3 regions of the Paenibacillus sp. MDMC362 genome follow, and region 1 is predicted to be linked to each of the others. Evidence: riboswitches for the same ligand, from Rfam matches in the RefSeq annotation. Region 1 holds a riboswitch; each other region holds the start of a gene.
What was found. Region 1 has a riboswitch for cyclic di-GMP ahead of DP091_RS28110 (helix-turn-helix transcriptional regulator). Riboswitches for the same ligand answer to the same signal wherever they lie in the genome.

Region 2: it holds a riboswitch for cyclic di-GMP, as region 1 does, so the genes downstream of both, DP091_RS24880 (2OG-Fe(II) oxygenase) here and DP091_RS28110 (helix-turn-helix transcriptional regulator) in region 1, are expected to answer to the same signal.
Region 3: it holds a riboswitch for cyclic di-GMP, as region 1 does, so the genes downstream of both, DP091_RS24195 (GTP cyclohydrolase II) here and DP091_RS28110 (helix-turn-helix transcriptional regulator) in region 1, are expected to answer to the same signal.

Annotation. Positions count from the first base shown of each region.
Region 1 is NZ_QLYT01000069.1:40,905-50,775, reverse strand. Features, by position in the region: gene DP091_RS28140 (DNA polymerase IV) at 1-588, opposite strand, end outside; gene DP091_RS28135 (YhjD family protein) at 585-968, opposite strand; gene DP091_RS28130 (2-phosphosulfolactate phosphatase) at 1,091-1,798, opposite strand; gene DP091_RS28125 (MFS transporter) at 1,995-3,305, shown strand; gene comA (phosphosulfolactate synthase) at 3,418-4,284, shown strand; gene DP091_RS28115 (YitT family protein) at 4,478-5,122, shown strand; cyclic di-GMP riboswitch class I at 5,268-5,361, shown strand; cyclic di-GMP riboswitch class I at 5,574-5,668, shown strand; gene DP091_RS28110 (helix-turn-helix transcriptional regulator) at 5,830-6,558, shown strand; gene DP091_RS28105 (Spo0E family sporulation regulatory protein-aspartic acid phosphatase) at 6,723-6,914, shown strand; gene DP091_RS28095 (FtsX-like permease family protein) at 7,228-8,823, opposite strand; gene DP091_RS32160 (hypothetical protein) at 8,892-9,605, opposite strand; gene DP091_RS28090 (ABC transporter ATP-binding protein) at 9,612-9,871, opposite strand, start outside.
Region 2 is NZ_QLYT01000053.1:90,672-100,542, forward strand. Features, by position in the region: gene DP091_RS24850 (hypothetical protein) at 1-341, opposite strand, end outside; gene DP091_RS24860 (DUF3221 domain-containing protein) at 897-1,157, opposite strand; gene DP091_RS24865 (hypothetical protein) at 1,422-2,129, shown strand; gene DP091_RS32070 (multicopper oxidase domain-containing protein) at 2,309-2,635, opposite strand; gene DP091_RS32075 (hypothetical protein) at 2,833-3,120, opposite strand; gene DP091_RS24875 (SDR family NAD(P)-dependent oxidoreductase) at 3,175-4,131, opposite strand; cyclic di-GMP riboswitch class I at 4,590-4,676, shown strand; gene DP091_RS24880 (2OG-Fe(II) oxygenase) at 4,866-5,702, shown strand; gene DP091_RS24885 (ATP-grasp domain-containing protein) at 5,696-6,838, shown strand; gene DP091_RS32405 (GNAT family N-acetyltransferase) at 7,638-7,874, opposite strand; gene DP091_RS24895 (DUF4241 domain-containing protein) at 8,198-8,713, opposite strand; gene DP091_RS24900 (TetR/AcrR family transcriptional regulator C-terminal domain-containing protein) at 8,915-9,631, opposite strand; gene DP091_RS24905 (DUF6022 family protein) at 9,739-9,871, shown strand, end outside.
Region 3 is NZ_QLYT01000051.1:123,791-133,661, reverse strand. Features, by position in the region: gene DP091_RS24205 (nitroreductase family protein) at 1-613, opposite strand, end outside; gene DP091_RS24200 (aminotransferase-like domain-containing protein) at 792-2,138, shown strand; cyclic di-GMP riboswitch class I at 2,301-2,394, shown strand; gene DP091_RS24195 (GTP cyclohydrolase II) at 2,582-3,331, shown strand; gene ribD (bifunctional diaminohydroxyphosphoribosylaminopyrimidine deaminase/5-amino-6-(5-phosphoribosylamino)uracil reductase RibD) at 3,349-4,503, shown strand; gene DP091_RS24185 (winged helix-turn-helix transcriptional regulator) at 4,799-5,173, shown strand; gene DP091_RS24180 (SDR family oxidoreductase) at 5,246-6,322, opposite strand; gene mgtE (magnesium transporter) at 6,577-7,932, opposite strand; gene DP091_RS24170 (aldo/keto reductase) at 8,148-9,068, shown strand; gene DP091_RS24165 (NAD(P)-dependent oxidoreductase) at 9,198-9,871, opposite strand, start outside.

The sequences.
Region 1 (9,871 bases):
CATCTTGCTGCCGGCCATAAACATGCAGCTAACGGGCAGTTTCCAGAGGGTCTCGGGAAGCGAGTCCTTGGACAACGTGTAGATGCCGGACGGATTTTTCTTGGCGTAGTTATCACAGGCGGTTTTAGCCAGGATTTTGGTTTCGCCGATGCCGAAGCGAGCGTATACACCCGTGGCATCCATGATATGACGCTGAATGGTTTTGGCTAACTCGTCCGGTGTGCCGAACAGATGCAGCGAACCGGTAACGTCTAAAAATTGCTCGTCGATACTGTAAGGCTCAACTAAATCGGTATAACTCTTGTATATCTCCGTGATTTGCATCGAAACGTCAATATACTTCTGCATCCTGGGTTTGATGACGACAAGATCCGGGCACTTGGATAGTGCCTCTCCTAATCGCTCTGCCGTCGTTATTCCTTTTGCTTTAGCAAGCGGACAAGCAGCCAACACGATGCCTGAACGTCTTTCCGGATCCCCTGCAACGACCAACGGGCGGTTTTTATACTCGGGGTGGTCTGCTTTCTCAACAGATGCATAAAAGGACTGGCAATCCCCTAACATGATCACTCGGTTAGATGATTTCACAGCGAACTCCCCTTATCTGCGATTTTTAGCCCCAGGTAGGTGTACGATCTCTGCTCGATCTCTGCCTCAATCAGCCCCCACAGTATAGACAGCTTGTGATGATACCCTCTGCAGATGAATTCAACCTCAATGCCAAGTTTTGTTTTTCGATCCTCGTAAACCTTAATGGCGTATTCACGCATTTTCCTGCGAGCCAGAGCTAAATCGGATAATGCAGCTGCCTGCAAGTGGTCGATCATCGCATTCGTTAGCTCCGGGGTCTTTAAATCTGCTCTGCATAGGACCGAACGGTCATGCTCTAACACATCAAGTAAAAGGGGTAATAAAATATAATCCTTCACCAGTTGGGTTTCATCTGGTTTCAACCCAATACTCAACATCGTTAACCACCTCATTGACGAGAACGTTTGTTTGTATTATATGCGAACATTCGTTCTTTTATCAATGTAAATTATACCCTTATGATGAGGAATCAGAAACTCACAAGCGGTACCTAGCATAATCAGTGATTAAAGACCCCCACCTGGAGCCTTTCAATCAACGGATGGTTTTTGTTCAGATTCACTTTCATTACAAAATCGGAAGGGATCTCTTGGATGCAAAACGAGATATCCTCCCGTAAAAATTCCGGTTTTTCAATATCGTAAAATTTTCCGGCCGCTTCTGACTTTCGAATTCGTTCAATGGTTTGCTCGGCAGATATACGATTAGTGTCTTGGAGAATCTCCGCTATATATTGTGCGCAGGCCAGATCATCATCCCCTGACGGATGCGAAGCAATTACATTAATCATCATGCCATCGTCTTTTAATAAATTCCTCTTTATAAACTCTGCGGTTGTTCTTGCATTTGTGAACCCGGTTACGAATAGATGCTCGGTGCTCAATGCGTTTAGGGTCGCTGTAACTCCATTGGTTGTCTTTTGGATCAGAAATTTCTCCCGAAGATCGAAGTCATGTAAACGCGCAGGCGAATTATCCAGCTCAAACCCCGGAATCGGCAGACCCCGTATCTCTCCCGCCAATAAAAAGTCAGGGTAGATTTTCTTTAGACGCAAGGCATCGTCCAGAGTTCCTGCCAGAATGATACCCTGAACCCCACGGATAAAGGCATAGTGCGCTACGGTAAAAGCCCTTATAACATCAATTACAACATTGATGTGTGATGCGCCCAAGGTGTGATGGTGTCCTTGAATAATCTGTATCGGCATGTCGTATCCCCTTTTAACCCGGTACAATGGGCTATTTTAGTAACAGTATATTTGCCCAAATCCAAGGAGTGCTCCAATCCTCTAATCGATTCGGCAGCTGATGGAATATTAAGTCCGGATGTGGTGATAATTAGGAAGCGTGGTAATAAAGATAATGTTCTCTTCTACACGAACTTCAAGTCCGAGGAGCGATACCATGGAGAAGACCAAAAAGCGAAAACTGAATATCAGCTTTCATAGCGATATCGACCTGCAGACCGGCTCCGCGGAGACACAAGACAGCGAATCCACCGGAAAATCGAAAAATTCTACCGGCTCAAAGGGTCAAGTGTGGGAATTTATCGCACTGGCGACGATCCCGATCGTGCTCGTTTTCGGCAATTCCATGCTAGTTCCCGGGCTTCCCGAAATGCAAAGGGAGCTGGGTATCAATAAATTCCAAAGCAGCTTGATCATCACGATTTTCTCCTTGGCAGCTGGCTTGTTTATTCCGATTATTGGTTATTTGTCCGATCGGTTTGGACGCAAAGTTATTATTATACCCGCCCTGATCCTATATGGAGGCGCCGGCATTCTGGCAGGATTCGGTGCCATTTGGAACTCTTTTGGGGTGATTATTACCGCGAGGGCGATTCAGGGGCTAGCGGCCGCCGGAACAGCGCCGATTGCCATGGCGCTCGTCGGCGATTTATACGATGGCGGGACAGAGAGCAAGGCACTGGGCCTAATCGAAGCCTCCAATGGCGCGGGCAAGGTACTGAGCCCGATCATCGGCTCCTTGCTTATGCTCATCGTATGGTATGCTTCCTTCTTCGCATTTCCCGTGTTCTGTGCACTATCGTTGTTGGCCGTCATTTTTATGATCAAGGAATCGAAACAACATTCAAAGCAAGAACTAAGGAAGTACCTCGGAAAAATCGGAGGCATCTTTAAAGAAAAAGGCCGCTGGCTCATCACTGCTTTTTTTGCCGGTTCGCTGGGGTTATTCATTTTGTTTGGCATACTGTTTTATCTGTCCAACATTCTTGAAGACAAGCCGTATAACATTGACGGGGTCGTGAAGGGCTTGATTTTGGCCATTCCATTACTCGGGATGGTTATCACTTCCTATACGACTGGAAGCCTGATCAAGAAGAATGGCCTGCTGATTCGTTGGCTGATGAATATCGGACTGATTGCCATGACCCTATCTTTGGCAGCTACACTTTTCTTTTTTAAGAACATTTACGTGTTTATCGGGTTACTGACAGTCAGCTGCATCGGAACCGGAATGCTTCTTCCTTGCTTGAATACGATGATCACCGGCGCTGTTGAGAAAAGTGAGCGAGGGATGATTACGTCCCTTTATAATAGCTTGCGATTTTTGGGAGTTGCAGCAGGGCCACCCTTGTTCGGGTGGATGATGGATAAATCGGATCAGGTTGTTTTTATAACCGTGTCTTCACTATCTTTGGTTACTCTAGGTTTGGTGTTCTTTTTGATTAAGCCGCCTCGGCAGATCGGATGACCGTGACAAATCCCTATGACAAAAGATGGGCACCTGTCAATGGGTATGAGCATATTATGCCAATGTCATTGGATTAAACGACTAAATCAAAAAGAATTGAGGAGATCCTAGAATGAACAGTTCCCTGCGAACAGTTTGGCCCATGGAGATATGTGATCCGAGCGGGCTGCGCGAAAATCCCGAACACGGCAAAAAAGACCACGACACCTACGGGGTCATGGAACGCGGGATGACAATGGTTATTGATAAAGGCCTGGGTAGAAACATGTTCTCGGATGTGATCGAAACAGCCTCGGATTACATCGATTGTGTCAAATTCGGTTTTGGGACGGCTCCGCTGTATAAAACGGAAATGCTGCTATACAAGATCAATCTAGCCAAACAACATGGAATCACGGTCATGCCCGGCGGGACCTTGCTTGAGACAGCCGTGCAGCAAGATGTCGTCCCCGCATTTTTTAATACCGTTTGCCGTCTCGGATTTAACGCTATAGAAGTATCTGACGGCACGATTGAAATGTCTCGAAAAAAACGAACGGAACTCATCCGGGAAGGTAAACAACGCGGACTTCGGGTTTATACGGAATATGGTAAAAAACAATCCGGTTCCCACATCGACGCCGAAATGCTCGCGTATACGATGGAAGCGGATTTGGACGTAGGCGCCGAGTTTATCATCGTTGAAGCGCGCGAGTCAGGACTGGGCATCGGTATTTACGATAAGCATGGCGAGTGTCAGGAAGAAATGATAAATAATATCATCGACAACGTGTCGGATGCAAGAAAGCTGATTTGGGAGGCACCTCTTAAGCAGCAGCAAGCGATGCTTCTCCGTAAATTTGGATCTCATGTACATTTGGGAAATATCCAACCCACCGAAGTGCTTTCCCTTGAAACGATGCGCCGGGGCCTTCGTCAAGATACGTTTGAACTTGGGGTGAGAGAGAATCAAACAGATGGATTTTGTTACGTGATTTAAAAACATAGACCAAACCACAAGAAGAATGATAAATACTAGCGGGCTGCTATGGATATCTCCAGAGTCAGCCTATACATATTTTCGTTAAAAAGATCTATCCCGGTATCCCCTTCAGGGAACAAGCATACACTTAAAAAAACAGGACTAGCTTGTTACTCTAATCGATGAAGGATGATTCCGTGTGAACTTACAGATCCTACCCGGGCGGAAGAGCCCCTTTTTCTATCGTCATGCTTCCAAGAAACTTTTCTACATTACCGCCGGCTCCATCATTCAAGGTTTTGCCATGGCCATGTTCTTGTTTCCTCACGCCATTCCTTCGGGGGGAGGAGCTGGAATCGCGGTGCTTCTGAACCATGCGTTCGAGATCCCGATGAGTCTCGGACTGTGGCTCGCTAATTTTATTTTCCTCGCCTTTACAGTCCCTTATCTTGATGGTGTCAGTGCCTTCGGGACCATATTTGTTATAACGGTGACGTCCGTTTCCGTTAATTTCTTCGAGGTGTTCCTAGAACCCCCGTTCGGCAACGTATGGATCGATCTTCTCTTCGGCTCGGTTATTCTCGGAACAGGTGTCGCCATCCTCATAAAGCAGAGGGTATCGAACGGGGGAATCGGTTACGTTGCCTTAGCCATCTATAAGTATAAAAGAATCAACCCGGGCACCTCATTGTTCTGGATGAATGGAATCATATTCGCCTTCGCTGCCTATGCGATCGATTGGAAAATTATTATCCTTGCAGTTATATGCCAGTGGATCTCAACCCGGATCATTAACTGGATTCACCAGTTCCCTCCCCCGAAATCGGTCTATCAACCCGCTTGGCGCAAAAAGTGATTCTGTATACGTGTAAGAGTGATTGACAAATATAACAAAAATATGGGAATTTGGGTCGTGCGACCTATATTAAATGAAAAACAATGTAAGTTATAGTTTGAATAAGTCACAATATGTTTGGATATTCGACAAATTCATACTCTTCGTACGACAATAGCAAACCCGCTGAAAAGCGGTGACGCAAAGCTACAGGGGCTAATGTGATCTTCTTCAGACCGCGATGCCAGCCAGTTGCCGAATACGACGGAAGCCTCCGTCACTTCTTACTAGTTTTGTTCACCTATGTCTTTAAGTTGATGGAGGTTATTTGTGTTGTTTATTAAATTTTTATAAAAGGGGGACCTGTACTAGTCTTAACGAGTCTTATCTACCTGAAAAGGGACTTTTTTAAATATATTGAAAGGCAGGTGAATCGTAGATATAATATTCGGTCACACAATCGAATCGTTTCGTACGATAATAGCAAACCCACTGAAAAGTGGCGACGCAAAGCTATAGGGGCTAATGCGGGTCTGCCTAAGACCGCGATGCCAGCCAGTTGCCGAATACGACGGAAGCCTCCGTCCTATTTTGCTATGGTTATCTTAATGGATGGTGGTTTTTTATTGTTTATTTTCGCTTATAAGCTACCGAATTAAGAAGCGGAGATGACTAGAAGATCGATTTCATTATTAATCACTTATTCTTAAAAGGAAGAAGGGAAAATAATGGGCCGTAGAACACTGCTGGAAGCAAACGATCATTTTCCTAATATCCTCAGTATATCTGAAATAAAAGGAAGGTTGATTGAACGGAAAGAAATTCTATATTTGCTGCAAGAGGAAACCAGGAATATGAACGATTTGCTGTCCATACCTTATTTATTTGTTATAACAGATACGGATGGTGCCGTTATCGATTATTGCGGAACAGGTTCTTTAAGAAGCTTTCTCGAGAGGAACAATATAAAAAATGGGACCTCGTTGGCAATGAAAGATGCAGGTAGCAATGCTATTTCATTATCTATGGAACAACAATCGCTTTCGGTCGTAGTCGGGGCCGAGCATAGTAATCGCGTGTTTTCAGAATTGGCGTGTGTTTGTACTCCCCTTCGAATAAAAAATGTGATCATAGGCTACCTTGGTCTTAGTTTTCATTATTTGCACGAGGTTACATTTGCCATACCGCTCATTGAACACCTGGCCAAGAATATTGAAGAAAAATTACCTCAAAAGGACCCCATTTTACAAAAAGAGCTGACTTATTCTCACTTTGACCAATATGAATTAACAAATCGGGAAAAAGAAATAGCCTATGGGTGGCTGGAAAATAAAAACGTACCTGAAATTGCAGGCATTTATGGGATTAGCCAAAGCACGGTCCGTACGTTTATAAAAAAGATATACGCAAAAACGAGAGTCAACCATAAAGGAGCATTTCTTAAAAAATTTACATAATCATCCTAAAACTTGTCTTAAAACAAAGATTACCCAATTCTGGGTATTTTTTTTATTGCTGTCGAAATTTATAATGATAAGTAAGTTATATAAACTGATTCGCGTTATCGATAACTGTGGCGACTGTCATCAATCACTTGTTACGACGGGGGTGGGTGAACAAGGTGATTTCTATCGAGAGTGAGCTCAAACAAGTATCGAAAAAACTCGAACTTCTCCGAAGAGAACTTGAGCGAGTGGCCAGCAGTTTCGAATTGGTGCATCAAGATGTTGTTGCAATTTCACAGTCGTTGGATAAGCTGATTATTCGTTACATGGAATTAAAAAAACAAGAGGAATATATCAAAAAAAAGTAGATTTTCTTCATATTTGACACATAAGGCACAGAAGATACCTTCTGTGCCTTATGTGTTTCTGTTTGGATTTCAAATGTCGGGGGAATAAGAGGGAAAACCCCTCGTTGTAGAGGGGGATTATAAAGTGGTTGATCATCGTACCGTAATGGAGTCTGGCAGATGTATGGAGTATGGAGCTAAGGAGATCGATGGGTTTTCATGCTATGAACTATTCGGTTTTCCGCTTGTGTGGGGAACTTTAGATCTATCAAAGCAAGAAGTAAAAAAGATGACCTCCGACATTCGGAGGTCATCTTCTGTTCATGGACGGTCTTCATGAATCCATGACCAGCACGCGAAGGGAGGTGCGGCGGAGCATTCGCGAAGCCAGCCAGCAGCCGCTGATGGCGATAACAAGCGCGATCAGAGTCAGCCCAATGACCAGCGGCCATTCCACGATGAGCGGCAGTTTGACAATCCCATAGGTAGAGAGCAGACCGCGCAGCACGGCTGGCAATCCGTAGACGCCGCAAGCGATGCCGGCCAGCGCACCGAGCGCAGCCAGTCCGGCAATGCCGCTTGTCAAGGCACGACGAATGTCGGTTGCGGTCAAGCCGAGCGAGGCATAAATGCCATATGTCTTCGTTTCCTTACGAATATGCAGCCGGCAAGTTGTATAAACAATAAGACAAGTGACAGCCATGAACAGTAGGGCCAGCATACTCATCGGAATGAGCAAAACCGCCGCGGCTTCTTTGAATACGGAATCGAGCAGCACTTCCTGCTTCAGCGCTTGAATGGAAGGGCTGTAACGTTCGTTCAACTGCTGCACAAACGCATCGCTGTCCGTATTGTTCTTAAGTTGAATAAACCCGGCGTCCGGATTCAACTGCTCGACAAGATCCGATGTGACCCTAGCGACGTTCGACATGTTGGAAATAGACTGAAAGGTGCCGGTGATCAGCAATTGATGCGGTTCTCCTTCGATGTAGACCGTGACTACGTCGCCGATGCCTTTTTGCAATTTACGGGCAATATTGATCCCGATGGAAATTTCATCAGGGAGTGCGGGATTACGGCCTGCAAGCGAGGCAAATCCGAGCTCGTCCATGCTGCCTTCCACGACCGTCAAAGGGAGACTGAATGTCTGTTGAGGATTGTCATCCTCTTTGGCCATGGCGATGACGCCGGTGGCTGATCCGGACCAGTTCAGACTGTGAACCCGTGGGTCGCTTTGGATATAAGATTGCATTTCCGCCCGATCTATACCTTCCGCATGGATAACCATAATCGCGATATCCGCATCGTCATAACCCCACTGGGCCGACGTTTCACTGATGCGATAGACGCTGGTTACCAGCACGGCGCCAAAGACGAGCACAGCCACCGTGATGCTCATCAACAGCAAGATCAGCGCTGCGCTTTTTTTGTTCCCGCTCACATGCTTCCAGCCGATAACCGTGGGTACGGACCATCGATCCAGCAGTCTTCTGCGGGCACCATGCCGATGAATGCGACTATGTGAAGACTCCGACATGCCGTAACGGATCGCTTGAATGGGCTCGATATGGCGTGTCTTGGAAGCATAAACAAGGACGCATAGAAGGATGATGAGCAGCAGGCCGCAGCCAGTCCAGATCGCAACGTCTGCCGCTTGAACGGGAACAGGAGCCGTGTCGGATTTGAGGAAAGACAGGGAATTCTGGATGATGACGCCTGAAAGGAAGTGACTTGCAATCAGTGCAGGGACCAAGGCGACAATCGTCATTAAACCGTACTGCAGCAAGTAGGTGCCGATGATGCGTTCGGAGGTCATGCCAATCGACTTGAGAATGCCGATCGTGCGGTAATTGGCAAGGATTGTGTCCGTGATCGTAAAGCCGATCGTGAGCAAGGCGACGAGGATCATCACCAGTCCGAGGAAACTCATCACAAAGCCGATCACCTTGTTCATGATGAAATAAAAGGCCGACAATTCGGCAAACGAAACGCGCTCCTCTAAAAACGGCGACCCGAGCGCCTGCTCAAAACGCTGCCAGTATTCCTCTGTTCAGGATACGCATAGCGAAGCGACAACATGTATTGCTCCTGAGTGGACAAGCTACCCATGGTTGACCGATAGTCGGCTTCGTTCATCCAGATGCGGGCAGTGGTCGAGAAAGGACCGCCATGGGATATGTCAATGACAATCGCACCGATCGTGAATTGTGCCGGTGCAGACCCTGAGGTGAACACCAATTCATCGCCGATCTGCATGTTGTATTTGTAGGCAAGCGAGGTGGGTATCCAGATTTCGCCGACTTCCGGAACCGTCAGATGCTCAGGGCCTGTACCGGGAAGAGGATTGTTGACCCCATGCGGCATCGGCGGGGTATTGATCATATACAGATAAAGATTGGGCAATTCTTCCCCGTTAAAGACCAGTCCGGTCCATGGCTTGTAAGGGATTAAGCTGGACGCGTCTACGCCTTCTTGGCTGGACCACCAGTCAGCTACCAACTGTTCGTCATGCAGTCCACGGGTCATATTTATGACTTCGTGCGCACCATGAGCAGCCGTATGGCGATCATTGAATACATTCTCCGTATTCATCAAGACCGTGAATGCGGTGCTGACGAGTAGAGCGGAGAGGGCAATAAGCAATGCGATCAGCGTATTTTGCAATTTTCTTTTGCGCAGGTTGCCCCAGCAGAGTGTGAATATGGCTCGCATCCCAGACTACCTCCTCCCGGTGACATAAGCGAAGATCATCGCTTCCCGCTCGGAGGCCTGTTCCGGATTGTAGGGCCCCATATCCAGCGCGCCACCGATCTTGCCGTCGCTAATGTAGATAAGGCGATTGCCCCGGCAGGCTGCCTTCATGTCGTGGGTGACCATGACAATCGATTGACCGTCCGCATGCATCCGGCTCAATATATCAAGCACCGTAACGCCTTGCTCGTAGTTCAGACTGCCGGTAGGTTCATCGGCGAAAATAA
Region 2 (9,871 bases), on a different contig from region 1:
TTTGCGGTCACATAGGTCCCCATGTTGTTGGAATAAGCATCTAAAGCCTTTGGAATGTAAACAACATCACCGGCACCAACCTCCAAAAGACTTAAAGCACGGGGCATATTCAGCTCCATGAAAAGATTCTGCCAAGATGCCGAATAATACAATTGAAGATATTCGAATACCCTCTGCTTGGATATACCTATCGGTACGGCTAATATGTCTTTTAATTTGTTTTCCATTTGGACCGCGTTCATCTGTTTTAATTCAGAAATCATGTCCTGTGAAAAGTCACGTTTCAGAATATCGTTAAACACGCCGGCACTCATTTTCTCTGCTAGCGTCTGCATATCCATTAGCGTATCCCTCTCTTCGTATAGTTTCTAGAGTATATTCGAATTCATGGTGTTTTTTCCTCTTTATATTATTGAAGAAATTTTCCATTGCATGATGATGGCTGGCGGCTATTTGATCACGCAAAAATGCGCCCAGCTGGTATTATCGAGCTGGGCGCAAATCCTACGCATAAGAAGGCGTTTTATAACGTTGTGAAGCCGTTAATTACCGCTCTTTCGTTTATGTTGAGCCTCGGTTGAAGGCACATGGAAAATCTTCTACCTATGGATATCTAACAACATGATTCCCTATTTCACTAAATATGTATATATGGATGTATGTTTTATTTGATTTTTTTTATTTCTTTAACTGCTCTTATTGGCGGCTGAGATTCTAATTGATCAGTATCAGCGGTAATTCTTACTCTCTGGCCAGTATAATTTGCATGGTCTACCTTAAACTCGATCCCATCCACTACACAGGAGGTCGTAATAGTAAGCGGAGGGTTTAGCTTTAGCTGGTGCTGGCGGAGGTGTTGGGACTTTTTTTATAATGAGCTGCTTAAATCGGCAATATTATTGGATCTCTAGCTTCTCGTATTTTTTAGCTGCCATCTTGCCAGGATAAGAGTCTTCCCTAGTCTCATAGTAAACAATGATTTCTTCACCAACTGTAAATTTTGAGGGATCAACCTTACTCACCCATACGACTTCCCTATATTCGCCAGATTTGATCACTTCGTGCGTATCTTTCTTTAAATCGGAATCGACAATATTACAAGCGCTCAATATAAAGAGGAGACAGCATATTACTAGCATCCATTTTATTTTCTTCATTAGTTTGCCCCCTTACATATTCACTGTTTACTTCTCTCTAATAACTTTATATTCTCCACCTAGGAGACTCTTTAAAAAGATATCCCATAAATCATCTTTATTAGGGAATAATATCCACTGGAGATATTTTAGTTAAATCCTTATTTGACCTAAATTGTTACTAAAATTTATTTAAAGAAATACATAGTATCAACTTTTCGAATTCATATATCCAATATAATGAAATTTGTAAACTAAAACACCACGAAAAAAGGTGGGTACTACGTGAGAAGAATAGGAATAGCGTTGTTAACAGTATTTTGTCTCCTCGCCGGTTGCAATCAGGCGTCTGATGTCCTCGTATCTAATTCAACAATTGATGAATCTGACATCGGCGAACATCGCATACCATATTCCCTAAGTTTCACAGAAGTGGACCTAGAAAAACCACTGAAAAAAATTGTTGAAACAGACTTGACCAAAGTCATACTCAAACAAGAGATAGATAATTACACTACCTATTATTATCAAAAAAATCAAGATGATGAAAATATTTTTGCAGCTATAAAGATTGGAACGAATATTTTTGAAATTGGTCAAGTTGGTTACTCTGCTGAAAATACCGATCAATACACAATTAGTCGAGTTAATGCACTTGATAAGAATTATATAAAAGTAACAGGAGCATGTGGAGCTAATTGCCCAATTAGTTACTATATTCAAACGGATACAAACTCTCCAAAAGTATTGCAAATTGAAGCGCATACGGTGGAAGCAGATGTTGACCAGGACGGAATCAATGAAATTATTGCTACCGTTGGTACTGCTGCCCAAACATCAATTTACAAAATCAAGAATGCTCATATCGTTGCAACGAGTCTAAACGAGACGTTTGATGCGCAGGAAGTGACATATGATAAAGAATCCAATACTTTTGTAGTCGGTGCGGATATCTGGAGGGTCAAGGGTGAGGAATTAGTGAGTCCAAAATAATTAGAGCCAACTTGGCTCTATGAGAAATGACTCCACCATCCTTACTAGTATTATATTGATTGTGAAGCAATAAAAAAATAATTCATATCAGAATAGATTAGCTAGAGGAAATGCACTATCAAGGGTGATAGTGCATTTCCTCGGTAAAATAATTTACACAAATTCGAACAACATACCGATCATAAGTCCGGTAAATTTCCCGATTTTGTCCCGACCCGAAATGGCGTCGAAATACCTTCATAATTGAACATCATGCTCATCCCCATAGATGCGTGCATCAGATTGTGGCAATGCATCATCCATAGTCCCGGATTGTCTGCCTTAACGTACACCTCGTAAGTATCACCTTCTTGCGTTAATAATGTATCAAGATAAACGGGACTTCCGCTCAAAGCCTGACCGTTATGGCTCAGCACCTGAAATATGTGCCCATGCAAATGAAAAGGGTGGTCACCTCCGCCGGCATTCGTAATCGTCATATTTACACGCTGGCCTTCCTTGACCACCAGTGATGGTATTTCATGGAAACCTTTTCCGTTAATGGAGTTGATGAACAGATTCTGATCGAGCTTTAAGGTATAGGACTGATCGTAGGTTAATTTGTCTACAGGAGCATTCGGATCTGGTTCTCCCTAGTCAGTCCATCTGAATAAGCTGTAATCCGAGCGGATCTCCGGTTCGCTACCGGTCCCCAATGTCACCTTCAGGCCTGATTCACTCGTGACGACAACTTTACCTTGGGCGAGTCGCTCTCCCCCTCTGTAATAGCTTCGCATGACCGTGTCGCCAGTGAAGCCTGGTGGGTTGCCGCAGAGGCGGTTCCATGCTGATGGCCCGCCATCCCTTCCATGTGATGCATTTCGCCCATATTTACTTCATATGGTTTTTGCATGCGAATTTGCCAAAAGTACGTGCCAACCAACGCACCCAGCAGAATCGCCACTCCCAACCCCGCTATACCGACCTTCCCTTTCCAAGTTAGCCTCCGCATAAAATCCACTCCTCTTTTATGATTGATTAATCAATTACTAATTCATAAAAATGTTTACCGTTTTTTCTGTAGTTCCCGTATCGTTGCGGCAATTCCATCCGCCGGCTTCGTAGCCGGAATCGGGCCGATAAAACGCTTATATTTATCCCCGCTTAGGCGCAGCGGCTCTTCCGTTAAGTAAAGCATTTCGACAATCTCCTTCATGACGGGGACGAATAGACCGAGCAGCGACAATCCAGCCTTGCCAAGAGCAATAACGGGCTTCTTCATACCCGACGCTTGCTGGGCGATGCGGACAATCTCATGACCGGAAATAATATCCGCCCCGGGGATATTCCAATTTTGACCATATGCTTGATCCCGGCTCGCAAGCTCTACAATCATATCTGCCGCATCAGGCAAGTACACATATTCGCGAGAAACTTTCATGTTTCCGATGAAAAATGCCATTTTGCCTGCCGCGATCGCTTCGAGTGTCCCTCCCAGATAGGAAGCTTGATTGGCAGTCGGTCCGTAATAGTCCGGCAAACGAACAATCATGGCAGACACATTCTTCCATCTGCTGCTAAAGATCATCTGCTCAATAGCAAGGCGCACTTTACCCTTTTTGGTATGAGGGTTTTTGGGATGCTCCTCGGTTACCCGATCCATCTGCCTTCTTCCATAAGGGTAAATTCCGTCTATTGCGACAACCTTCAAGCTTAATCGATTGGCAGCCTCCATGATGGCTTCGCCGAGCGGAATCAATTTACTCTCCATTTCGTGGTATGGGACGTTCGCACAATGGAACAATACCTCCGCTTCTTTTGCCGCAGTTACAATGTCATCCGGCCGGTATGCATCCCCGATTGCTAATGTAAGATGTGAAGGATTGCCGAGTTCTCTTGCAAGCTCCTCCAGCTTTTGCCGCGACCGTCCAAATGCAATCACAGGCAACCCCCTTTTTACCAACTCAGCCGTAATAACAGCACCAGTGCCACCCGTTGCACCCACTACAATTGCTTTTTTCATGTTCATCAACACTCCTCTTATTTGTGATTGATCAATCACTAACTTATGATCACACTATAGCAATTTGTGATTGATTAGTCAATAACCAAATTTCAAATTTATGGCATCGGCAAATGGCCGAACAATTGGCCGGGACGACCGTCAAGTGTTGCCAGAAAAAAACGGACTAGCGCAAACTCGTACGCTAGTCCGTTTCTGTTTGTTCGTTATTTGCCTTCTCTTTGTGTTCTTTCAGATGATATCTTAGCATGAGTATTCCCATATTTCTTTTCACCGTAAGGATTTCGCAGCTGCGAAAGTTAATTATATAAATACAACTAATATATAGGTAAAAAAAATAAAACTATTGCAAAGCCAGGACTTTAAGACTACGCATTTAATTATAAACAAAACCATAGCTCTATTTCATTTCGACAAAATATCATATAAATTTACATTAAACAACAATTCTATATCTCGTACGATAATGGCAAACCCGCTGAAAAACGGGGACGCAAAGCTACAGGGGCTAAGGTGAATGTTCGCTATGCCAGCCAGTTACCGAATACGACGGAAAACCTCCGTCTATTCATTTAGAATACCTGATGGGAGGTTATTTGTGTTGTTTAAAAAAGCAAATATATGGATGTATTACCACGATCTAGATGAATACTGCTTGAGGGAGGATTGAAGTACAAGCGTGGATTTAGAAGAGAATTACATAAGTCATTTATTGAATTGGAGGTAATGATGCGATGTCTGATACGAACATAATGGTTGGTAATTACGAAGAAGTTCCCATTCACCATTCTCTCTCGCCTGAGAGCATTCGCGATCTGATCGAAGAGAAAGTGCCAGCGATTCGAATCCCGAATTATGTCTCTTCGGAAACAGCGCAGAAAATAATCGATTTCATTCTCGCCCAGGCCTCGCTTGATGCCTATACACACGAGGTCTACATCGACGGCGTGCCGGAGCAGAAATATTATGGAGTCTACCGCGTCGGGATCCCGTTCAACTCGACATACGGCACCCCGGCGGGCAGCGCTGAACGGGAGAACTACTACCAGACAGCCCTGCCGGGACTGCGCCGGCTACGCGATCTCTGTGCGCCGAATCTGTCTCCGATCGACCGGCTCCGGCTCGATCTCGATGAGGCCTGGATGGATGGCGCCACGATCGCCGCCTTCGAGGGCCGGAAAATGTTCGCCGGCATGGTGCGCATCATGCCGCCCGACGATTCGCATATTCTCGAAGAGAAGCCGCATGTCGACTGCCTGCCTGCTTCGATCTGCCCGCTCGATCAGCAGCTCAGCGCGAATATCTACCTGAAGATGCCTCCGGTCGGCGGCACGCTCGAGAGCTGGAACGTCCCGACCCTGTCGTATGCCGACATTGAGCGGCTCCCCGACGGCACCATCTCGCGCACCGACTTGCCGAAGCCGGTTGTCATCCATCCCCAGGAGTGCGAGCTGGTGTTGATCAACACCCGCAAGCCGCATGCAGTCAGCAGCTTCTCCGGCGGCATCCGGATCAGCGTCCAGGCCTTCATCGGATACCAGCCGGGCAAGCCGCTGAGGCTGTGGTGCTGACGCACGAGCCGGTCCGCTGCCTGCTCTCCGGCCCCGCGCTTTCGCCCGTCCTCCACGACGCGCTAACGCAAGTCCCGGTCCGGATCTGTGCCGAGCCGGCCTTCGACGACGTCGTGGCCGCCCTCGGAGACCGGGCACCAGCGGGCCCAGATGAGGCCGACCGGCACGACAACCCCGTTTTCTATGGCTGGGAGCCGAGCTACGCCGCCATCATGCGCCTTACCTCACCCGCGCACAAGCATCTTGCGGGCCTATGCAAGGACAAGGCGGCCTTCCGCCGACTGACGTCCGATCTCACTCCCGCATTCCGTTGCGTTGAGCTGCGTCCGCACGAACTCCGCACGTTCCGACCACCATGCGACCGTTCGGTGGTGCTGAAGCCAAGTATCGGCACCAACTCGATCGGCGTCCGGGTGGTCGCTTCGGCTGACGCCTGGGCGGAAGCTGTCGAGCAGTCTCTGGACGAGATCAACCGCGCGTCGGCTCGTGTCGGCACTGATGTGGTGTCCGACACGCTGTTCCTGGTCGAGGATTATGTCGAGGGAACCGAGTTCGCCTGCGATGGTTTTTGGAACCGGGATGGCCAGGCGGTGATCACCGGTATCTACGAACATCCCTTCGACACGCCGGGCGATGTGGCGGATGTCGTCTATTTCACTTCTCGCCCCATCATGCGTGCACTGCTGCCGCCCGCCACTGAGCTGCTGAACCGGATCGGCGCACGCCTCGGCCCTGGGGCACGCCGGTTCGCGTTCCACCTCGAAGCCCGGCTGCGCAGCGACGGCGTGCTGGTGCCAATCGAACTGAATCCCCTGCGCTTCGGGCAGATCGGCTTCTCGGATCTCGCGTTCCATGCCTTCGGCCACAATCCGTACCTGTGCTTCTTCACGGACACGGGCCCAGACTGGCCAGCCCTTTGTATGGGAGACGACGACATCTGTGCGCTGGTAGTCAGCCTCGCGGCACCAGGCACCGACCGCATGGCGCAGACCGCAGATTTTCTAGCTGCGGTCGGGCCGGATCGCGTCGGCTTTGTCGCGGCGGATCGGGAGGAGTCGCCTTTCCTTGGCATCGCCTTCACGCGAGTGTCATCGCGGGAGGAAATTCCCCGGCTGCTGAGCCTTCGGTCGCCTTAGAACAACGGTAATTTTAAAACAGGCTCTAAAACGGCTTTATCCACGATTTAAGCAATGATTCGAACTAGGATTACCTTCATGTCACAAATTTGGACAGGATGTGTCCACTTAAACTGGAAGCGTCGAACTAACGTATCCATCCATCGTGTTATGAGAGGCTGTCCCAAAAGGTCGTTAGCTAAGACTCTTTTGAGACAGTCTTCTTTTATATCCCCAGGACTAACACCAATATAGTGGGGGACTATTTTATGCCAATAAATGCCCCGTATTTAAGCCGTCTTCTACATTTCCCACTAAAAATTTATCATTATCACTTAGTCCCTCAAAAAGTTTGTTAAACTTAATCGTTACATCCTCATTGTCCAGAAGAGATAGTGTAGATATTGCAATATGCCCAAATCGCCATGGTCCAATGCTCCAATGACCTTAAAGTAATTATCCAACCCTTGATAAAAGGTGTTATGGAACAGTTTATTCTGATACATACATTAACATTAAGGCCATAACGAAAGCTATATCAGATATGTCATCAATTTCAAGAGCCAATGAAATTTCTAACCATACGGCTTATCTGAAATGGCAGGGCCTCCCAGGTGATAAACCAAGCACTTCAAACGATTTATTAACCAATTTTTAATAGATAAAGTTGGAACAGTTCCGTCATTTAAGGATACAACCTTTGCAAGCTTCCGTTGGATGCCTCATATCGGGTCTACGGGCTATAGCCACCCCCCATCTACAACATCATGATTGGTGTAATAGGATAAATCAATGCTTCAATTTCAAATCCACATTTTCTTTAGAACCTTATAGCATGTACATTCGTGGTTTGCGTTTCCAGGTTTATTGCTCCTATTTCGCTTCCTTCTGCAAGACGTACTAATTCATCCATCAACTGTTTGCCAACACGCATTCTTCTATAGCCTTCCGAGACTTGGAAATGCCAAATCAAAATATTATTATTCCACTTTATATCCTCAGCGATTACTACCCCGATTAATCGAGCACCTATGTATGAACCTAGTGCATATCCCATGGGAGCGATCTTGCTGTAAAGTTCCCAATCGTCATCTTGATCGATCTATTTTTTATGATACGGCTCTTCAAGCTCTACTAATTGAATGTCGATCGTGGTTCTTTCTTCATTTTCAATTTTAGTCACCTTGTACTTTGAGTTTGAGGAATATCCACACTCCCCAAGTTCATTTTGTTCTTCATCCTTGAACTTATGAATCGGTTTAATGCATATTCCTTCTATAGGAACCACCCCTTATAAAAATTATTTCGACTGTCCCGCTGCCTAAAGACACGTGAACGTCATGTACCGACCTACGATGCGTTAGTCGGTGCGGATGTATCCTAGCTCTTAATAAACACAATTTTTACGCCAACTACCTGATTCTGCTCATTCACGGCCTTATACACGCCGTATGCACCATCGCCCATGCCGGTACGAGATACGACGCCTCCATCCAGGACACCCGCCTCTTCTCCGCTCTCGGTGATGTCGCAGCATGCAAGATACCAATCACTATCCGTATCCGAGCTATCCGATGTCGCATCAGCGTCCGGAATTCGGTACTTCTGAATATCAAAAATCCCGGCTTGCCCGCTATCCACCCCAGCTACAAAAGGACACTTGATCCATTCCAGGAAAGCCCCCTGTTCAGCTGCCGAGTGATGGTAAGCCGTTAGCTTGGCGTTGGCTTCGCCCCAATCCGGGATCTCTACCTTCTCCACTTCCGAGGCCCACGTTCCATTCAATACAGCTTCCAACACGCCCATGATGATAATGTTCGTATCCAATTCATAACACGGATCCGCGACAACCAATTGTCCGGAATTCACTTCAAAATCGCCCAGTTGAATGATCAATGATAGATACCTCCAATAGCAGTTTATGATGGTTCTATTTTAGCACGTATCAATAACTCCCGATTATCTCTAATCTCCAATGGCGCTTCACCTTCACAATTTGAACAGAATGATAGGAAAATGTGTCGGTGGAACTTAATAGTTCTATCAAATACAAAGAATGCTAAAGCTTCCGACAAATTTATGTTGTTTGGGTGTTCTTCAGTCTTGAGCTCTTGCAAGCTGTGCCTCGAACCCATCTAGTAATACCTGAATGCCGTACTGGAATTCTTGATCCATATCAACTGAAGTCGTATATTCCGCGAGTTGGATCACATGTGGATAATTTGCACCCGAGAGGGCCTGAAATTTCACGGCTTGGTTCTTCCCCATCTGTTCCAGATCCGCGAGTTCCCGTTCCGCACGAGCCATGTGGCGATGTTCTTCATCTACAAACGAGAACACATAGTTCTTCAACATGGATGCAAGCCATGGAATTTGCGGGGGGTGAAATCCCTCCTCCGTGAATACACGAAATAAGAATTCAATATGGGATAGGCGCTGAGGTGTCGCGGAGATGGTTGCATTCATAATCTTCACAGCATCGCGATATTGACCGAGAACATGTCGAAAATTCGTCGCCCACTGTGTAAGCTGGACTCGCCAATCCATCGCGTCGATTGGCATTTCGACCTCAGAACTGATCTTCTCCGCTAATAAATGCAGCAATTGTTCTTTATCTTTGACATGGTAATATAGGGACGCTGCTTTGACGCCAAGTGAATCGGCGATTTTGCGCATCGTAATGGGCTCTAGGCCTTCAGCCTGCAAAAGCGTCAAGGCAGTCGTGATAATTCGAGGAAGATCGAGAGGGATATGCAGCGGTTCGGATTGTCCGTTTTCTGATTTTTGTGTGGGATGAATTCGTCTTCGTGCCATAACCAACCTCCTAAAATAATCCTTGACAAGTATAACACAAACAAATTAATCTAACGATATTAAATTATTATCTAACTTTGTTAGATTAATTCAGGAGTGATGTTTTTATGACAACCAACTTGCTTTACAAAATGATTCGAAGTGCGGAACAAATGCTATCCCTTGCTTGGCGAGCTGTCTATGAAGAGAAGCAGGAAGAGTTGGAGCACATGTTTAAAATGCATGGTGATAGGGCTTACG
Region 3 (9,871 bases), on a different contig from region 1:
CCGTCTCTTCTAAGGGTAAACGTGTTGAAGGATGAGCCGGAACGGACTTCTTGCCGATCGCAACCAGCATTACGGGAATCAAATGGCGCGGAACCCCGAATGCTTCCATAAAAAGGCTTGAGTTATATCCGCCCATCGGGCATGAATCAAGACCGCGCGCCTTTGCAGCCAGCATGAGCTGCATGGCGGCCATGGAAGCGCTCCGTATCGCTTCCTCCTGTGCAAGTTCAGGCGCATTGGTGTAGGAATTCATTATCTGCCGGACCAGATTCGTTTTAACCTCCTCTGTCATGAATCCTGCCTGAACCGCTTGTTCATATATCGCTTCGGCATGTTGATGGGCCTGCAGGTTTCCCAAAACCGCGATGATAGCGGAGGCTTCAACGATTTGCTTTTGCCCATATGCGATGGGTAACAATTTGTCTTTGGTGGCCTTGTCTGTAATGGCAAGATACGTCCAATGCTGCAGATTCCAGGCGGAAGGTGCGGTACTCGCGATCTCTAACATTTCTTTAATCTCTTCATGACTAATTTTGTGTTGGGGGTCAAAATGTTTTACCGCTTGACGTTCACGTACAGTAGTTAAATAATCGGCATGAGAAATGGATGCCACGCGAATCAGCTCCCTATCATAGTTATCTTCATTCTTAAGGCCGGGAAGGTGTTCCCAACGCAGCGAACGGTTACTTGAATATAGGATAATGATGTGTTTGAAACCATTCCCTATTTTGACAACTGTACCGATACAGTGGTGAGATCCTGTATAATAAGAGTCGCGAGGGGGCGGGGTAATGAAAAAATATTTATCCATTCTTACCGATATGGAATCGAAAATTCAAGAAGGACAATATCGTTCAGGGCAGAAGCTTCCTTCCGTTCGAAGCGCGGCCCAATCCTACGGGTGCAGCATTAGTACCGTGATTCGTGCTTATACTGAGCTTGAGAAACGGCACGCCATTTATTCGGTTTCGCAAAGCGGTTATTATGTAGTCCAGAAAGATGGGGATTCGGATAACATGGATAAGAGTTTGATTGATTTTGCGTCGGCTTCTCCGGATGTGAATGTGTTCCCTTATCTGGACTTTCAGCACTGCTTGAACAAGGCGATTGATACCTATAAATATCATCTGTTTACTTATAGTGATGGGAAAGGAATGGATAAGCTCCGCCAAACGCTTGTGTCCCATCTGGCTGACGCTCAGGTATTTACCGTGCCAGATCGGATCGTGGTGACATCAGGTGCAAATCAAGCGCTGGAGATACTGGCTAAGATGCCGTTTCCAAACGGAAAATCGGTGATTCTCGTTGAGCAGCCAAGCTATAATAACTATTTGCAATATTTGGAGGCGGAAGGACTATCCGTCATTGGCATACCCCGCTCAACAGCCGGGATTGATCTGGGAGCACTCGAGGACCGGTTCAAAACGGGGAACATCAAATTTTTCTACACGATGTCCAGATATCATAACCCTCTCGGAACGTCGCTTCGAATGGAAGAGCGGAAAGCGATCGCCGCCCTGGCCAGCCGATATGACGTGTTTGTGGTGGAAGATGATTACATGGCTGACCTTGGCAGTGGACGCGGATTCGACCCCATCCATGCTTATAACCAAACTTCGCATATCATCTATTTGAAGAGCTTTTCAAAGATTATATTTCCAGGCCTGCGTTTAGGTGCCGTCGTGCTGCCGGAAGCGCTGCTGGAGGGATTTCATGCTTATAAAAAATATGGAGATACCTCACTGCTGTCCCAAGCAGCGCTCGAAATTTATATCAGCAACGGTATGTATGAACGGCATAAACAGAAAATCTACAGTCAATATGAAGCCAGAATGCAGGCAATAGACTCCGCTGTGAAACGGTACGGGGGAACCGGGCTCGTTAAAGTCGTACCCGGTGACGGCGGAATATACAAATTATTCGAGCTGCCGCAGACTATAAACTTAGAGCGGCTGATCAAGCGGCTGAAAATGCGGAACATCTTGGTGATGCCCGGAAAGTTGTTTTATTTGTCCGATTATCTGGAAAGGGAGAAGTTTTTGCGAATCAGCATTTCCAGAGCGCGCTTGGAACAGATAGAGAAGGGGGTTCAAGCGATCGTTGAGGAAGTGAAGCGGGAAGAAGGCAATCGATGGTGATTCTTTCGGGTCATGTTTATATTTAGGTTGCATTTCATAAAAATGTATTTTATATTCATCTGGTAGTTATATGATAAAAAGCTATTACTTTCGATTGTTTCCGATATGGTGTGTTCTTCCATATTCGGCAATGATCGCGGATTTATTTTATGAAATGACATCGTACGATAATGGCAAACCCACTGAAAAGTGGCGACGCAAAGCTATAGGGGCTAAGGCGGATCACTCGTATCCGCTATGCTAGCCAGTTACCGAATACGACGGAAAAGCCTCCGTCTATTCAGACAGGGGCTTTTTGCGTTTATTTCTAAAAAAATTCCATTTTCTAACCAAATTCTTTCAGGTTGGAGGAGTAGTAGCTAACGTAAAAACTGCCAACGTTTTCAAGGAGGGAAACAAACCAATCGATTGATCACCATCTAAACCAACAAGGAGTTGTATTCATGAATATGGACCAGGTCAGGAAATTGCTAGCTAGTAAATTAACCATTCTTAAACAGCCGGAATGTCCCAACATCGGTCTTGTTGGTCCCGTTAGGCTCCCTGTGCAGTTGGAGGACAATGAGGCTGTATTTAAATGGTATACTTGGTTAAATACAGGTAATTCATTTATGGATAAGAATGACATTCTGGAATCATTATCTCAGGCAGATCTTGCTTCACATCAGCAGTCTTCCGTACTAGTATATGGCGATTTTGCCAATGAGGAGCATGCCCTGATACGGATGCACAGCATTTGCCATACCGGAGATATCTTTGGAAGTAAACGATGCGATTGCGGCTACCAACTGCGGGAATCCATGCGCATGATCATCGAAAACGGTACTGGAGCTCTCTTTTATTTGGCGAATCACGAGGGTCGCGGAATAGGGCTTTTCCCCAAATCGTTAGCTTATCTTTTGCAAGATGAGGGGTGCGATACTGTAGAGGCCAATCTAAGCCTTGGCTTTGCAGATGACCATCGATCTTATGATGAAGCCATACGTGTACTCCAAAGCTTGCGGCAAAAACCAGTCACCCTGATTACAAACAATCCTAGAAAGCTGCAGTCTTTGCGGGAAAAGGGACTTTTAACCGATCATCATAAATCCATTTGGGGAGATGTATCCGAGCATAATAATCGGTATTTGGCAACGAAGATCGAAAAATCAGGTCATATTTACGACTCTTTGGTGGAGACAGCTTTATTATGATGGGGAGTGTTAATCATATGAATTTAGACCAACATTTTATGAAGCTGGCATTGGATTTGGCAGGTACGGCCAGTGGGAAAACCAATCCGAACCCGGTCGTTGGCGCACTGATAGTCAAAGACGGACAAGTAGTTGGCGCAGGTGTTCATAGGAAAGCTGGGGAACCTCACGCAGAGGTGCATGCATTTCGGATGGCTGATGGGTATACCGAAGGCGCAACGCTCTATGTTACGCTGGAACCAAGCCCTCAATCCTCCCCTTGCATAGAATTAGTCTTGAATTCGGGAGTCGCAAGAGTTGTCGTGGCGATGGAGGATCCGAATCCGAAGGTGGCCGGAAGAGGCATTCAATTATTGAGAGAGAATGGAATAGAAGTTGATGTGGGTGTATTGGGGAAGGAAGCCGAGTTACTTAATGAACGATTCGTGCACAATATGTCAAAACGACGGCCGTTTATCATTTCCCAGGTAGCCATGACGCTTGACGGAAAAATTGCCGCGTCAACGGGGCATTCTAAATGGGTTACATGTGATGAAACACAGCTTGTAGTACATAAATTAAGAAACAAAGTCGACGCCATATTAGTAGGAATTAATACGGTGTTGGCCGATGATCCGCTCCTTACGACCCGACTGCCGGAAGAAAGTGGGAAGAATCCCATACGGGTAATTTTAGATTCGAATTTGAGGTTGCCCGAAGATGCCAAAGTTACCGATTGTTCGGAAGCAGCGACATGGGTAGTCACGAAGGAGGGTGCTGATCCGGGAAGAGTACACATGCTGCAGCAAAAAGGAATTGAAGTTCTGTTCGTTCCTGTGAACCGTTTCGGGCTGGATCTCCATGCATTATCGGATATGTTATATCAGCGAGGTGTTACCGACCTGCTGGTAGAAGGAGGCAGCGAAGTAAATGGATCATTCCTTCGAGCCAACCTTATTGATAAATGGATGATTTATATCGCTCCCAAAGTGTTGGGGGGACGGCAATCCTTCTCGCCCTATGGCGGCTCGGATTTGGAATTAATGGATGACGCGGTACGCGTAAAGATTCAATCCGTACAACAAATCGGCGAAGATATTTGCATTACCGCTTATCCGGATTACCATTATTCCATGTCTAAAAGTTCCTGCGTAACAGATAATCTGAATGAACTTTCCTTGAATAGTTATTAGTGAATAGACAAATAGAGTACATGATATTATGGATGATAGAAACGGCAGCGGGATACCCAACTGCCGTTTTTTCTCATTCGCATATTCGAATCTATTATTGTCGGTTTTTCAAATTTTCCATTAACTGGTTATCAAGTCCCATGTTGATAGCATAAATCAGATGGTATATTTTTGTAAGAGACATTTTATGTAGAGCTGCTGATAAATCGTATGAATACATGCTCTAAGCAAGGGGGAAAATGGTATGCTTGTTGGAGAAGAAGGGTTCAGCATATCGAAAGGAAGATGAGTACGCATGGAAAATCCTAATAAAGTCTACAATACTGCGGTCGAAGCAACGCTGGAGGTCATTGGCGGGAAGTGGAAACCGGTCATTCTCTTTCATCTTACTTTCGGAAAAAGACGCAATAGTGAATTTTTATGCCTGATTCCCCAGATCACGCAAAAAATGCTGACACAGCATCTGCGAGAGCTGGAAGAGGAAGGCGTTATAATACGAAAGACGTATAATCAGGTTCCTCCCAAGGTGGAGTATGAACTCAGCGAGTATGGCTGGAGCTTGAAGGAAATTCTTCATTTGATGTGCCGATGGGGCGATATTCATATCGAGCGAAAATACGGCGAATCCGCCATGGTGCTGGAGAAGCCTGCATTTGAGGATCGGCACTAAGAGGTATGATAAATGAAGGAGCCGACTATTCCTTGTAGAGTCGGCTCTTTGTCATGCAGCTTGCGCGATAGCTTAGGGAATGACTTTACGCCGCCGGAGCTCGTCAAAGATGTTCATGAACATGGCTTCCGTATCGACATACTCATGAAATCCGAAGCGGCGGGCCTTCGAACCGTCTGCAAAGAAATCATAATCCCAGGAGAACACAAAATCACCGAACTTCCAGGAGGAAACCTCTTGATATGTGTGCTCCGCAAGTCCGTGATGCTCCACCATACGATTCCAGACCGGCTCTTTATCCGCCATAACCGTTTCCAGATTCATCTGCAGAGGCGGTGCGGTTTCCAGTTCGAAATACTTCGCAATCTTCGGCCATAACTCGTTCCAACGGAACAGATCCCCATTCGTGATGTTAAATGCTTGATTGGCACATCGTTCATCGGTTGCGGCCCATACTGTAGCCTTCGCGAGCAGATCGGCATCGGTCATCTCCAGCAGACTGTGATAGGCCCCCGGCTTACCTGGAAAACGCAGAGGAATGCCGAGCTCTTTCGAAATCGAGGCATAGACGGCAATGACCATCGCCAGATTCATCGGGTTCCCAAGGGCGAAGCCGCTGACAACGGATGGGCGCAGCGCCGACCAGGTCCAGACTTTGCCTTGCTGCCGTTCCTCGAGGAAGTTCTGCTGATCGATATTGAATTCTGGCGGCATATGGTTCGCATCCGTCTCCCGGGCCGGCGTCTTGAATGGACCGAGATGCGCGCCGTATACCTTGTAGCCCTGCATCAGACTGACATGCTGCAGATTGGCAGCAATGGGCTCGATAGCTTCCACGACATGGACGAGCATCGCCAGATTTGGTGCGACAAGCTCGGCCCACGTTGGCCGGTCCTGATAGGCCGCATAGAAGATATGCGTCACTTCGGTCAAGGAGCTTAATTTGGCAATCGTATCCTCCTGATCAAGCAGGTCGGCGGAGATATAACGTACCCGGTTCGTGGATTCGCCGCCTCGGCGCGATACGCCGACGATGTTCCAATCGGGAAGCGTGGCAAGGTATTCGATGAGGTTGCGGCCGATCACCCCGTTGGCTCCTACAACCAATGCCGTCTTTTGCGAATGATGTGAACGTTGATCTGTATTCATTTATTCATCTCCTAAAGTCATACTTGATTAATGTCATTTTGCACGTTAGGGTTCGGCTTGAGAAGTACGCACTTTGAAGTGACCTAGTCACTTTTTGGTAATGTTTAAGCAATGCAAAGAGGTTGACAATTAGTTTTGAATCACTTGCCGGATAAGAAACCCGTGGATAAATTGGATCTGGCAGAGCATCAAAAGACTTCCAGCTTGTGTGCCGGAAGTCTTTATTGAAAGGGAATATTCATCCCCGTGGTCGGCTAGATATAGGAAAGAAACAGGGTGGCGATACCAAAGTAGATGACAAGCGATAGGATATCGTTAATGGTTGTAATCAGTGGACCGGAGGCCACAGCCGGATCGATCTTGAATTTGAACAGAATGAGGGGGATGATGGTGCCCGCCATCGTGCCCACGATGAGTGTTGCAATCAATGAGACTCCGACCACAAGCCCCAGATAGAGATTGCCCTGCCAGAAGTATGCGATCAAGGATATCAGGATCCCGCATGTGACCCCGATCATCAAGCCGACCTTCAGCTCTCTCGCTAACAGTCGGTACACCAGCGATTTGGTCATTTCTTTCGTAGTCAGGCCGCGTACAATAACAGCTAACGACTGCGTGCCGGTGTTGCCGGTCATTCCGGCAATCATGGGCATGAAGAAGGCTAGCGCGACAACCTGTGCCAGCGTCTCTTCAAATCGGGAAATGATCGTCCCCGAGATCAGACCGATGAATAAGAGCAGGATCAGCCACGGTAATCTTCGAAAGGCGGCAACGGTTGCTTTAGTGTTGAAGTCAATGGATTTGCCCCCGGTGGCGTTCATTTTCCGAATGTCCTCATCGGCTTCCTTGATGACGACGTCGAGAATATCGTCAACCGTAATGATGCCTACAAGTTTGTTATCCTGTTCAACGACGGGGATAGCGACCAAATCGTATTTTTGGATTATCTGCGCGACTTCCTCCTGATCGGCATCCACAGGTACGGATAGTACCCGGCTGTGCATGATATCCACCATATATTCATCCGGTTCGGCCAAGATAAGTCCACGGTAGGACACCACGCCTATCAGCTTCTTGTCTTGGTCAATAACGTACAGATAGTTGATCGTTTCGGAAATGGAGACGTAAGTTTTCAGCTTCTGGACGACCTCTGATACGGTGTAATGCTGGGGAATCCACACATAACGATTGGTCATGATTCGGCCCGCAGTTTCCGGCGGGTATTTCATCAGGTTCAGGACAAACTGGGATTCCTCGTCCCGCATTCCCTTGAGGAATTCGTCTTTCTGCTCGGGCGACAGCTCATCAAGCAGAATGGCGAGGTCATCGTTATCCATCAAGTCCAGGACGATGGCTGTTTTTTCTTTGCCCAGCGTGCCCAAAACTTCGATCTGCTGGTCATGCTCCATTTCCTGAATCATATCGGCCAGCTGTTCCTCGTTCAGAAACTGCAGAAATCGGGTTTGGTCCGCATCGCTGAGATGGCTATGTATTCTGGCCAGGTCATAAGGAAGAAATTCATCGATCATTCGCTGAAAGTCATGGGGTGTATTTGCTTTCAGACTCTCTATAATGTCCGGCATCCATTGCTCCAGCGTCCGAGTATTCACGCCGACAATCCTCCTTTCTGATTCCGTTATAGGATAACGAAATGATTACGTATTATAGGGTTCACCATAACGACTTATTATTAAACAATCCGGATACGGCCAGTGGATGAAATCAAGGGTGATGGACGAGAAAAAAGAATCCGCAGCATGAGTTGCAAACGGTTGCAATTTCACATAAGATATAGGCGCACAAATCTAAGAGTAGGGGTGAGTATATGAAATACAGACGTCTTGGAAAAACCGATCTGAAAGTATCGGTAGTCGGTGTGGGAACCTGGCAGTTTGGCGGTGATTGGGGGAAGGATTTCAATCAGAAGGAAGTCGATGCCATCTTAACGCATGCGAAGGAGCTCGGCATTAATCTGTTGGATACAGCCGAATGTTATGGTCCTCATCATATGTCTGAGAATTTCATCGGTGATTTCTTGTCGCGCGACCGCCGCGAGGATTGGGTCATTGCCTCGAAGTTTGGTCATCGATGGCATGAGCAATGGGAGAACGCTTGGGATGCGAAGCAGATCCAAGTTCAGCTGGAGGAGTCACTTAAAGCGCTCCGTACTGATTACATCGACCTGTATCAATTCCATTCCGGCTCGGATGAAGTGTTCAACAATGATGATATGTGGACGATGCTGGACAAGCAGGTTCAGGCGGGAACGATCCGCAATCTGGGCATATCCATCGGAAGCAACAGAAATATCTATCAAACCGACAAGGCTGCGGAGGTGAATGCCAAAGCCATTCAGGTCGTGTATAATCGTCTGGATCAAGCTCCGGAGGAAGAGGTTCTCCCCTCATGCATGAAGCAGGATCTTGGCGTATTGGCGCGAGTTCCGCTTGCAAGCGGGTACTTAAGCGGAAAGTACAAGCCGGGAACGGTGTTCAGCGACAATGTGCGCAAGAATCGTGACCAGGACGAGATCAATGCCAAGCTGAGGCTTGTGGAAGAGATCAAGCAGAACGAAGTGCCGGAGGGCGTGAATATGGCCGAGTGGGCCTTGGCCTGGTGCTTGAAGCATCCGGCTGTCAGCTGCGTCATTCCCGGCTGCAAGAGCGTGGAGCAGGTGGAGACGAACGCGAGAGCCGTGGAGCTGGATTTGGTCCAAGACGACCATCCGGGAGCGTGGAAATCTTAGTACAACCTAGATTCGAGTGCGAATTGGACGATAATAGAAAAAGCACCTGTAGAGGTGCTTTTTCCTGTATCATTCCCATCCTGCCTGCTAACCGGCAACCATCCCGCTTCGCAGGCAGAAATTCGAATTTTAGAGATGACTCGTTGAAGCACGGGATGGTTCAATGCGATGATCCGCGGGCTTCATGAACGTTTCAATCAGGCTGGTAAAGCTGTCCCCGCCACGGCCATTGGCAACCCCCCGTTTAAAGATTTCCAGCACCGCTTCAGGCAGTGAAGCGTCAATCCCAGCGTCATGTGTAGTATGGACGGTATGTTCAACGCTGGCAGCGCCCATGGCGAGCCGGTCCACGTCCCCCGGATATTCTCCAGCATCGATGCGCGGCGTATAGAACTCAATGAATTGCGGCAGCGATGCCATCGTGCTGATCGCATGAGGCTTCAATTGCTCTGCTGTGATGCCGTTAGCCTTGCCTACTGCAACAGCGTGCAAATAACTGAGCATCCCCGTCCAGAACATATCCATTCCGATCTGATAATATAGCGCGGCGAGCCCAGGATCTTCACCCCGATAATCCGTACTCGTCAGCACTTCAAGCAACTCCTTTTGGGACTCGAAGATATCCAAGGGGCCGCTGTAAAAGGTGAACGACTCCGGCTTGCCGATTCCCGACGGTGGGACCTGCACACCGCCTGTGAGATGCGAAGCGCCATGTCCGGCCAGCCATTTGGCTGCTTCCCGGGCTTTCTCCGGGGTGTCCGAGCTTAGATTAACGAATACCTTGCCCGCGAGAATGTCAGAGT